3 regions of the Sporosarcina sp. P7 genome follow, and region 3 is predicted to be linked to each of the others. Evidence: riboswitches for the same ligand, from Rfam matches in the RefSeq annotation. Region 3 holds a riboswitch; each other region holds the start of a gene.
What was found. Region 3 has a riboswitch for S-adenosylmethionine ahead of CSV60_RS11000 (methionine ABC transporter ATP-binding protein). Riboswitches for the same ligand answer to the same signal wherever they lie in the genome.
Positions count from the first base shown of each region.

Region 1: it holds a riboswitch for S-adenosylmethionine, as region 3 does, so the genes downstream of both, metA (homoserine O-acetyltransferase MetA) here and CSV60_RS11000 (methionine ABC transporter ATP-binding protein) in region 3, are expected to answer to the same signal.
Region 2: it holds a riboswitch for S-adenosylmethionine, as region 3 does, so the genes downstream of both, CSV60_RS07910 (MFS transporter) here and CSV60_RS11000 (methionine ABC transporter ATP-binding protein) in region 3, are expected to answer to the same signal.

Region 1 is NZ_PDZF01000008.1:67,874-70,144, forward strand. It holds gene CSV60_RS09440 (thioredoxin family protein) at 90-392, shown strand; gene CSV60_RS09445 (AbrB/MazE/SpoVT family DNA-binding domain-containing protein) at 516-785, opposite strand; SAM riboswitch class I at 936-1,042, shown strand; gene metA (homoserine O-acetyltransferase MetA) at 1,136-2,044, shown strand; gene CSV60_RS09455 (YetF domain-containing protein) at 2,111-2,271, shown strand, end outside.
Region 2 is NZ_PDZF01000006.1:113,273-115,543, forward strand. It holds gene CSV60_RS07910 (MFS transporter) at 1-1,042, opposite strand, end outside; SAM riboswitch class I at 1,162-1,252, opposite strand; gene CSV60_RS07915 (molybdopterin oxidoreductase family protein) at 1,585-2,271, shown strand, end outside.
Region 3 is NZ_PDZF01000010.1:85,601-87,871, reverse strand. It holds gene CSV60_RS11000 (methionine ABC transporter ATP-binding protein) at 1-971, opposite strand, end outside; SAM riboswitch class I at 1,195-1,300, opposite strand; gene CSV60_RS10995 (thioredoxin family protein) at 1,350-1,649, opposite strand; gene CSV60_RS10990 (toprim domain-containing protein) at 1,630-1,995, opposite strand; gene gcvH (glycine cleavage system protein GcvH) at 2,058-2,271, opposite strand, start outside.

The DNA.
Region 1 (2,271 bases), on a different contig from region 3:
AGGAAATAGCATAAGTCGTCTGAAAGGAAGAAATGCAGGTATAAGTGTTATAGTGTGCGTATACTATTCATTTAGAGGAGTGTTGGAAATTGAAAAAGTTAGAATCTCTTGAGCAATTTGAGCAACTTAAACAAGAGGAAAAGGTGATTTTCTTATTCACTGCAGATTGCAGAGTAATTGAACCATTCTTGCCGACATTGGAAACAGAATTTGCAGAGTATGAATTTGTTACAATTGATCGTGATGAATTTATAGATTTATGCAGTCAGTTGGATATATTCGGTATTCCTAGCTTCGTAGCATTCAGCAAAGGAACGGAGACAGGTCGTTTTGTCAGTAAGAATCGTAAAACTAAGGAAGAGATCGAAGAGTTTATTAATAGCTTAACGTAATGAAATGGTTGCCAGCGGGAAGATATGTGGCAATTAAACAAAAGGACTGAAGACAACTGCAGAAGTTGTTTTCGGTCCTTTTTATATAAGAAAATTAGCTACAAGAAGCTTTTATGTCGTGTATTACGTGAAATCTTTTAGTTGTTCCATAAGGATTTTAGCGCCTTGTGGACTGATATATATTCCGTTTGACAATAGTTTGTTTTCATCCATCACATCACCCGTGATAAAACATGCCCTGTTGATCTGATATTTTCTCAAAATGATTCTATCGTATTCTACGAAAATTTCAATCGGGTCGCCCTTATCGATCGACAAAGAATTTCGAAGTTCTTTTGGAATAACAATTCTACCGAGATGATCCACTTTACGAACAATACCTAAAGACTTCATAAGCTCCTCCTCGAAGAAAAGTAGTGGGTAATTTCTATTATACACCAAAACATATCATCTACAATTTACAAAACTTAAATGCGCAGAACAATTTGATAATTCTGCTATACAATTAATTTATTAATGCTATAATAGTCAGTAATTAAATATTTCTTATCAAGAGAAGCTGAGGGATTTGGCCTGATGAAGCTTCAGCAACCTCTGTACATACAGGAAGGTGCTACCTCCAACAAGATTGTTGTCTTGAGAGATAAGAACGGTGAACGGTCAACCCTCCTTTTCTTATCTAAGAGAAATGAGGGTTTTTTTGTATAGAAATTGTAATAAATGAAAGTCAAGGGGGAAATAGAATGCCGATTAATATACCAAAACATTTACCTGCAGTAGAATTATTGAAAGAAGAAAAAATCTTTATAATGGATGAAGAACGTGCGACAACACAGGATATCCGCCCAATCAATATTTTAATTTTGAACTTGATGCCTGAAAAAGAGAAGACGGAGTTACAATTGCTCCGATTACTTGGTAATACACCTTTACAAGTGAATGTCACATTTCTTAATACAGCTAGCTATGTTTCGAAAAACGTCAGTCAGAATCATTTAGAAACGTTCTATACCACTTTTGAACATGTGAAAAATCGCCGTTTTGATGGCATGATTATCACGGGTGCTCCAATCGAACTTCTACAATTTGAAGATGTAGTCTATTGGAGGGAGTTGGAAGAAATCATGGAATGGACAAAAACGAATGTTACATCTGTCCTCCATATTTGCTGGGGTGCTCAAGCGGCTCTTTATCATCACTACGGAATTGAAAAGTTCGAGTTGCCAAAGAAATGTTTTGGAGTATTCTCACATGATATTACCGATCCGACAGTAAACTTGGCACGTGGATTCAATGATGTATATGTAGCGCCACACTCACGCCATACCGGAGTTTCATTAGAAGAGATAAAGAATCATCCCGATTTGACTCTACTTTCTGCTTCTGAAGAGGCTGGTGCATTCATTGTGATCTCAAATGATGCAAAACATATTATGGTAACTGGACATTTAGAGTATGATGCACACACATTAGGAGATGAATATGCCCGCGATTTAGAAAAAGGTGCGGACATTGATATGCCTGTAAATTATTATCCGAACGATGATCCATCCAAAGAACCTATAAATACTTGGCGTTCCCACACGCATTTATTATTCTCCAATTGGCTCAATTACTATGTCTACCAGAAAACTCCTTATAACTGGAATTAAAGTAATTAGTGTATAAACTTCTATAGTTTGCACATACTCCGACTACTGGAGGTGTATGCAGTGAACATAGATGAATTTTGGCAATTATCCTTTTGGGAAATGACTATGCGAACGGTGATCTCATTTGTTGTGCTGTTGATTTTGGCGCGTTTTATGGGGAAAAAACAAGTGTCCCAATTGACTTTCTTTCATTATGTGACAGGTATAACAATCGGTTCAATTGCGGC
Region 2 (2,271 bases), on a different contig from region 3:
CCGCGCCTTTATCTTCACCTGCAACGGAAGGTACCAGTGCACCAATTGGAACATAGCCCGCTACTAAACCACCCCAAACGAATCCGACAATGCTTGTCATAACAATGCTACCATTTGTAATCACCGGTATATAGAACAGAAGTGGCGTGAATATTGCACATCCAACTCCACCAAACCAAATGATCGTGTTTTTCCAACCGAATTTGTCTCCAATGAAGCCGAACACTAAATTAAAGATAATATTTCCTAAGAAGAATGTTCCCCATAATTGCAGCCAAGCAGTTGTTTCAATACCGTGTTGTGCCATATGCATGGGTAGGAATACCGGGAATCCATAAACACTTAAACTATTGATAACGCGGACAACCCCGCCCGCAGCAACTCTCGGGTTTGATTTCAAAATGGTAATACCTTTCAATAATTCTTTGACTGCTTCTTTTTTGTTCGCTAGTTTCTTCTTTTCAAACTTGTCTTTATTGATAATTAAAGCTAAAACCGCACCAAGACTAACCCAGAAAATGGATGTCCACATTGTATTGATGTAACCGAGATATTGGATCGCCACACTTGAATACCACGCACCAAGTACCATCATTCCCGCACAAAATACAAACCAGAACCAACCAACGGCAGAACTCAATTTATTTTGCGGTGTCTTATAAATGACCCATGTCAAGAAAGAATAAGCAAATAACGGATAACCAAAACCTTTTATGAAATAAGTTAAAAGCATGATCGGGTAATTCATCGTAGAAAAGCCATATGTAATAAACCCTGCCGTACCGATAATATAGACGGCTAATCCGATGGCCATTGTACGTTTCGGGCCAAAAACATCAACACAGACACCTGAGAACCAAGATGACAGTGCGATCGAGATTCCATACACTGTGAATATTGCAGCTGATTGCTGAATCGTTAATCCGCTTTCAATTAAGAATGGGCTTAACCAACCGGCTTCAATTCCATCTCCCATCATAAACAACATCACACCAAAAAAGCCCCAACCTAAGTTTTTCGTGATTCCAATTCTCTCCAACACATCAGTGCCCTCCATTCATATCAGTTTTGTAATGTCTTTACAAAACAAAAAAACTTTCTGTGAAAAACAGAAAGAGTCGTTGGTATTCATCGCTAGCGCAATATAAATATACATTCCTCTTTCTATCTCTCAAGCTACGCTTGCTGGATTTGGCACAATTATGTTGCCGAAGTTTCATAGGGCCAGTCCCTCAACTTCTCTCGATAGAAAAATAATATGAAATTAGTAGAATATAATAAAAACAGACCTAATGAACTCACTGTACATAATAATCAATTTTAAGTCAACCAGTTATTGAAACTTTCTAAATATACTGCCATAGTATGATATACTAATTAGCAAAATCATTTGTTTATATCAACTTCATAAGTGAGCATTTTTCACTAAAATTGGAATAACGCGGATCCATACTTTAGGAAGACGCATTCCTTTACAATCAACGCAATTTCCAGAATGTAAATAACTACTTTATTTAGAAACTTCAGCGATGTCAGGATTCCATATTATATTACAAAATTATTCTAGTAGAAAGGACTTGTATAATGCAATCATATATTGATGTAGAAAATGGTATCGTCCCCTCGGTTTGTTCTCTGGATTGTCCAGACCAGTGTGGACTGTTGATTCATAAAGAAGATGGTAAAATCATTAAAATTGAAGGTGATCCCGAACATCCAATCACAAAAGGAAGTATTTGCAACAAAGTTCGGCATATGGCTGAACGGATTTACGATCAAAATCGGATTACTACTCCTTTGAAACGAATCGGGGAAAAAGGCGATGGGCAATTCGTTCCAATCAGTTGGCAAGAAGCCATTACAACTATTACAAATCAATGGAAAAAATTAATTTCTGAAGAAGGCCCAGAATCAATTCTTCCCTACAGTTTCTATGCAAATATGGGGAAACTTAGTTCTAAGGGGATGGATCGCCGTTTCTTCAACCGTCTGGGTTCGAGTCAACTGGATCGAACCATTTGTTCAGTCGCTGGTGAAGCCGGCTACAATTACACAATGGGTGGGCGTTATGGAACAGATCCAGAAGAGATGAAGGATACGAAATTATTTATTTTTTGGGGCATCAACGCCGTCAGTACGAATATGCACCAAATTATGATTGCGCAAAAGGCGAAGAAGAGCGGCGCGAAAGTTATCGTCATTGACGTCCATAAAAACCAAACTGGGCGCATGGCTGACTGGTTCATTCCCATTCTTCCGGGAACTGACGGA
Region 3 (2,271 bases):
GCTTCCTCTATAACCGCCACGTCCCCTACTAGTTGCAAGACGAGTGTTCCGTATGCGCCGTCACGTGTTGTCGAAATATTTCCTTGCACGATGTTGACATCGATTGGGAATTTACGGATCAATTCAGCAAGTAGCGGCTGCTCTGTACGGTCGCCAATGAAAGCTAGCTTGATCAATTTGCCGTGCGGCGATTCCTGCTGTAAATGTGCCATCGCTGCGTCCGTATCTGCACTATCAGTCACTTGCGAAATAAAGCGCTTTGTAATATCCGCTTGTGGGGATTGGAAGACATCTAGTACATTGCCCATTTCCACGACTTTCCCCGCTTCCATGACCGCCACGCGATGACAGATCTTCCGGATGACGTGCATTTCATGCGTAATCAACACAATCGTTAGTCCAAGACGCTCATTAATATCTGTTAGTAAATCAAGAATCGCATTCGTCGTCTCTGGATCTAGTGCGGACGTCGCTTCATCACAGAGTAGGACTTCAGGATCATTCGCAAGCGCGCGCGCAATGCCGACACGTTGCTTCTGACCACCTGATAATTGCGATGGATACGCCTGTTCTCGACCTGTCAATCCAACGAGATCGATCAATTCCTTCACTTTTTGCTTACGTGCCGATTTCTTTACGCCAGCAATTTCGAGAGGAAACATGATATTCTCTTCTACTGTTCTAGACCACAGTAAGTTAAAATGCTGGAAGATCATGCTAATTTTCTGACGTGCATTCCGAAGGCCAGCACCTTGTAATGAAGTCATTTCTTGTCCGTGAATCATGATACTGCCGGACGTAGGCGTTTCAAGACCGTTCAATAGTCGAATTAATGTACTTTTTCCTGCCCCACTGTACCCGATGACGCCGAAAATTTCTCCCTCTTTGATGGCCAGTGTCACGTCATCTACCGCGGCAATTTCTGAACGGTTCAATTGGAACTTTTTATGAACGTTTGTTAGTTGAATCATTTTCCGCACCACCTTATTAAGTCTTTTAAATCTGTTTTTTAGAATACTACAAGCACTAGGCTCTCGAGACGTTTCAGACGTACCAAAAAGCCAAAAAGCGCCTTTGTGTTACGTCCTCCAACGCCTGTCGAGCCTACACGGCGCTTTCCGCATTAGTTTAAAAAAAGCCTTCCTGCAGATAAGCAGAAAGGCCGAACGTATGTAGTTATGTACGTTACCATTTCTCTCATCTACCAAAGCATTACGCATTGAGTGATTTGGCACCATTTCACATATGTGACGGTTGCCGGGCTTCATAGGGCACTTCCCTCCACCGCTCTTTATAAGAGTTACGTATTCAATTGATTAACTACTTATACCATACTTTTATTTCGATTGTCAACTGAGCTTCTCTAGTAGATACGGGACGGATTGAAAGGCGTAAATCTTTTCTACAGGCTGTCCTTTGCGCTGAATGAGTAAACAAGGAACACTTTCCACCTCATATTCAGTTGCGATTTCCTGGACATAATTCAAGTCTGCCTTTCCAATTGGAAGTTGCGGGCGCATTGTCTCGATCACCGTCAGCATTTTTGAAGCGACTGCACACGTTCCACACATTGGTGTATATAAATAAAAAGCGGCTACCTGCTCTGCCGCCTGTGTGCGTTGCCAGTCTTCAATTGTCCAATGATTCATGTGGTCCACCTGCCAAATACTTGGAATGTACTTTAAAATTAGCAGCAGCTAAAATGCTTGCCAATAGCTTAACGGGAGTCGTTTCCACTTGACGGTAGAGACGATCCGTGTATAAATGTCTCGCTTCTGGATACAGTTGTTTGAACAGCTTACGAATGGACTCACCGGAGGCGTCCGCATCCATAAAGACGAACAGATCTTGCTGCTCGTACGGTTCAAGCAGTTCTTCAATGTGATACGCACTAATCGTGCCATTCGTACAAAGAATCTCTACAGGCTCTGCAAGGATCGGTACTAGCCGCTTACGATCCGAACCGCCTTCTACAATGAGAACTTTCGGGTCCATCCTGTTTCCTCCTAGCGTGTAAAAAAGCGCTGAGACGTTCCAGCGCTTGTTCTTTTGGAATATTATTCAGCTGTCATTTCTTCGTACTGCTCAGCTGTCATTAACTCATCCAGTTCAGCTTTGTTATCGATTTCAACTACTACCATCCATGCGTCTTCATATGGAGATTCGTTAACCAATTCAGGGCTATCTTCGAGGTTTTCGTTCACTTCTACAACCTTACCAGTTAATGGAGCGTACAATTCAGAAACCGTCTTCACTGATTCAACGCTTCCG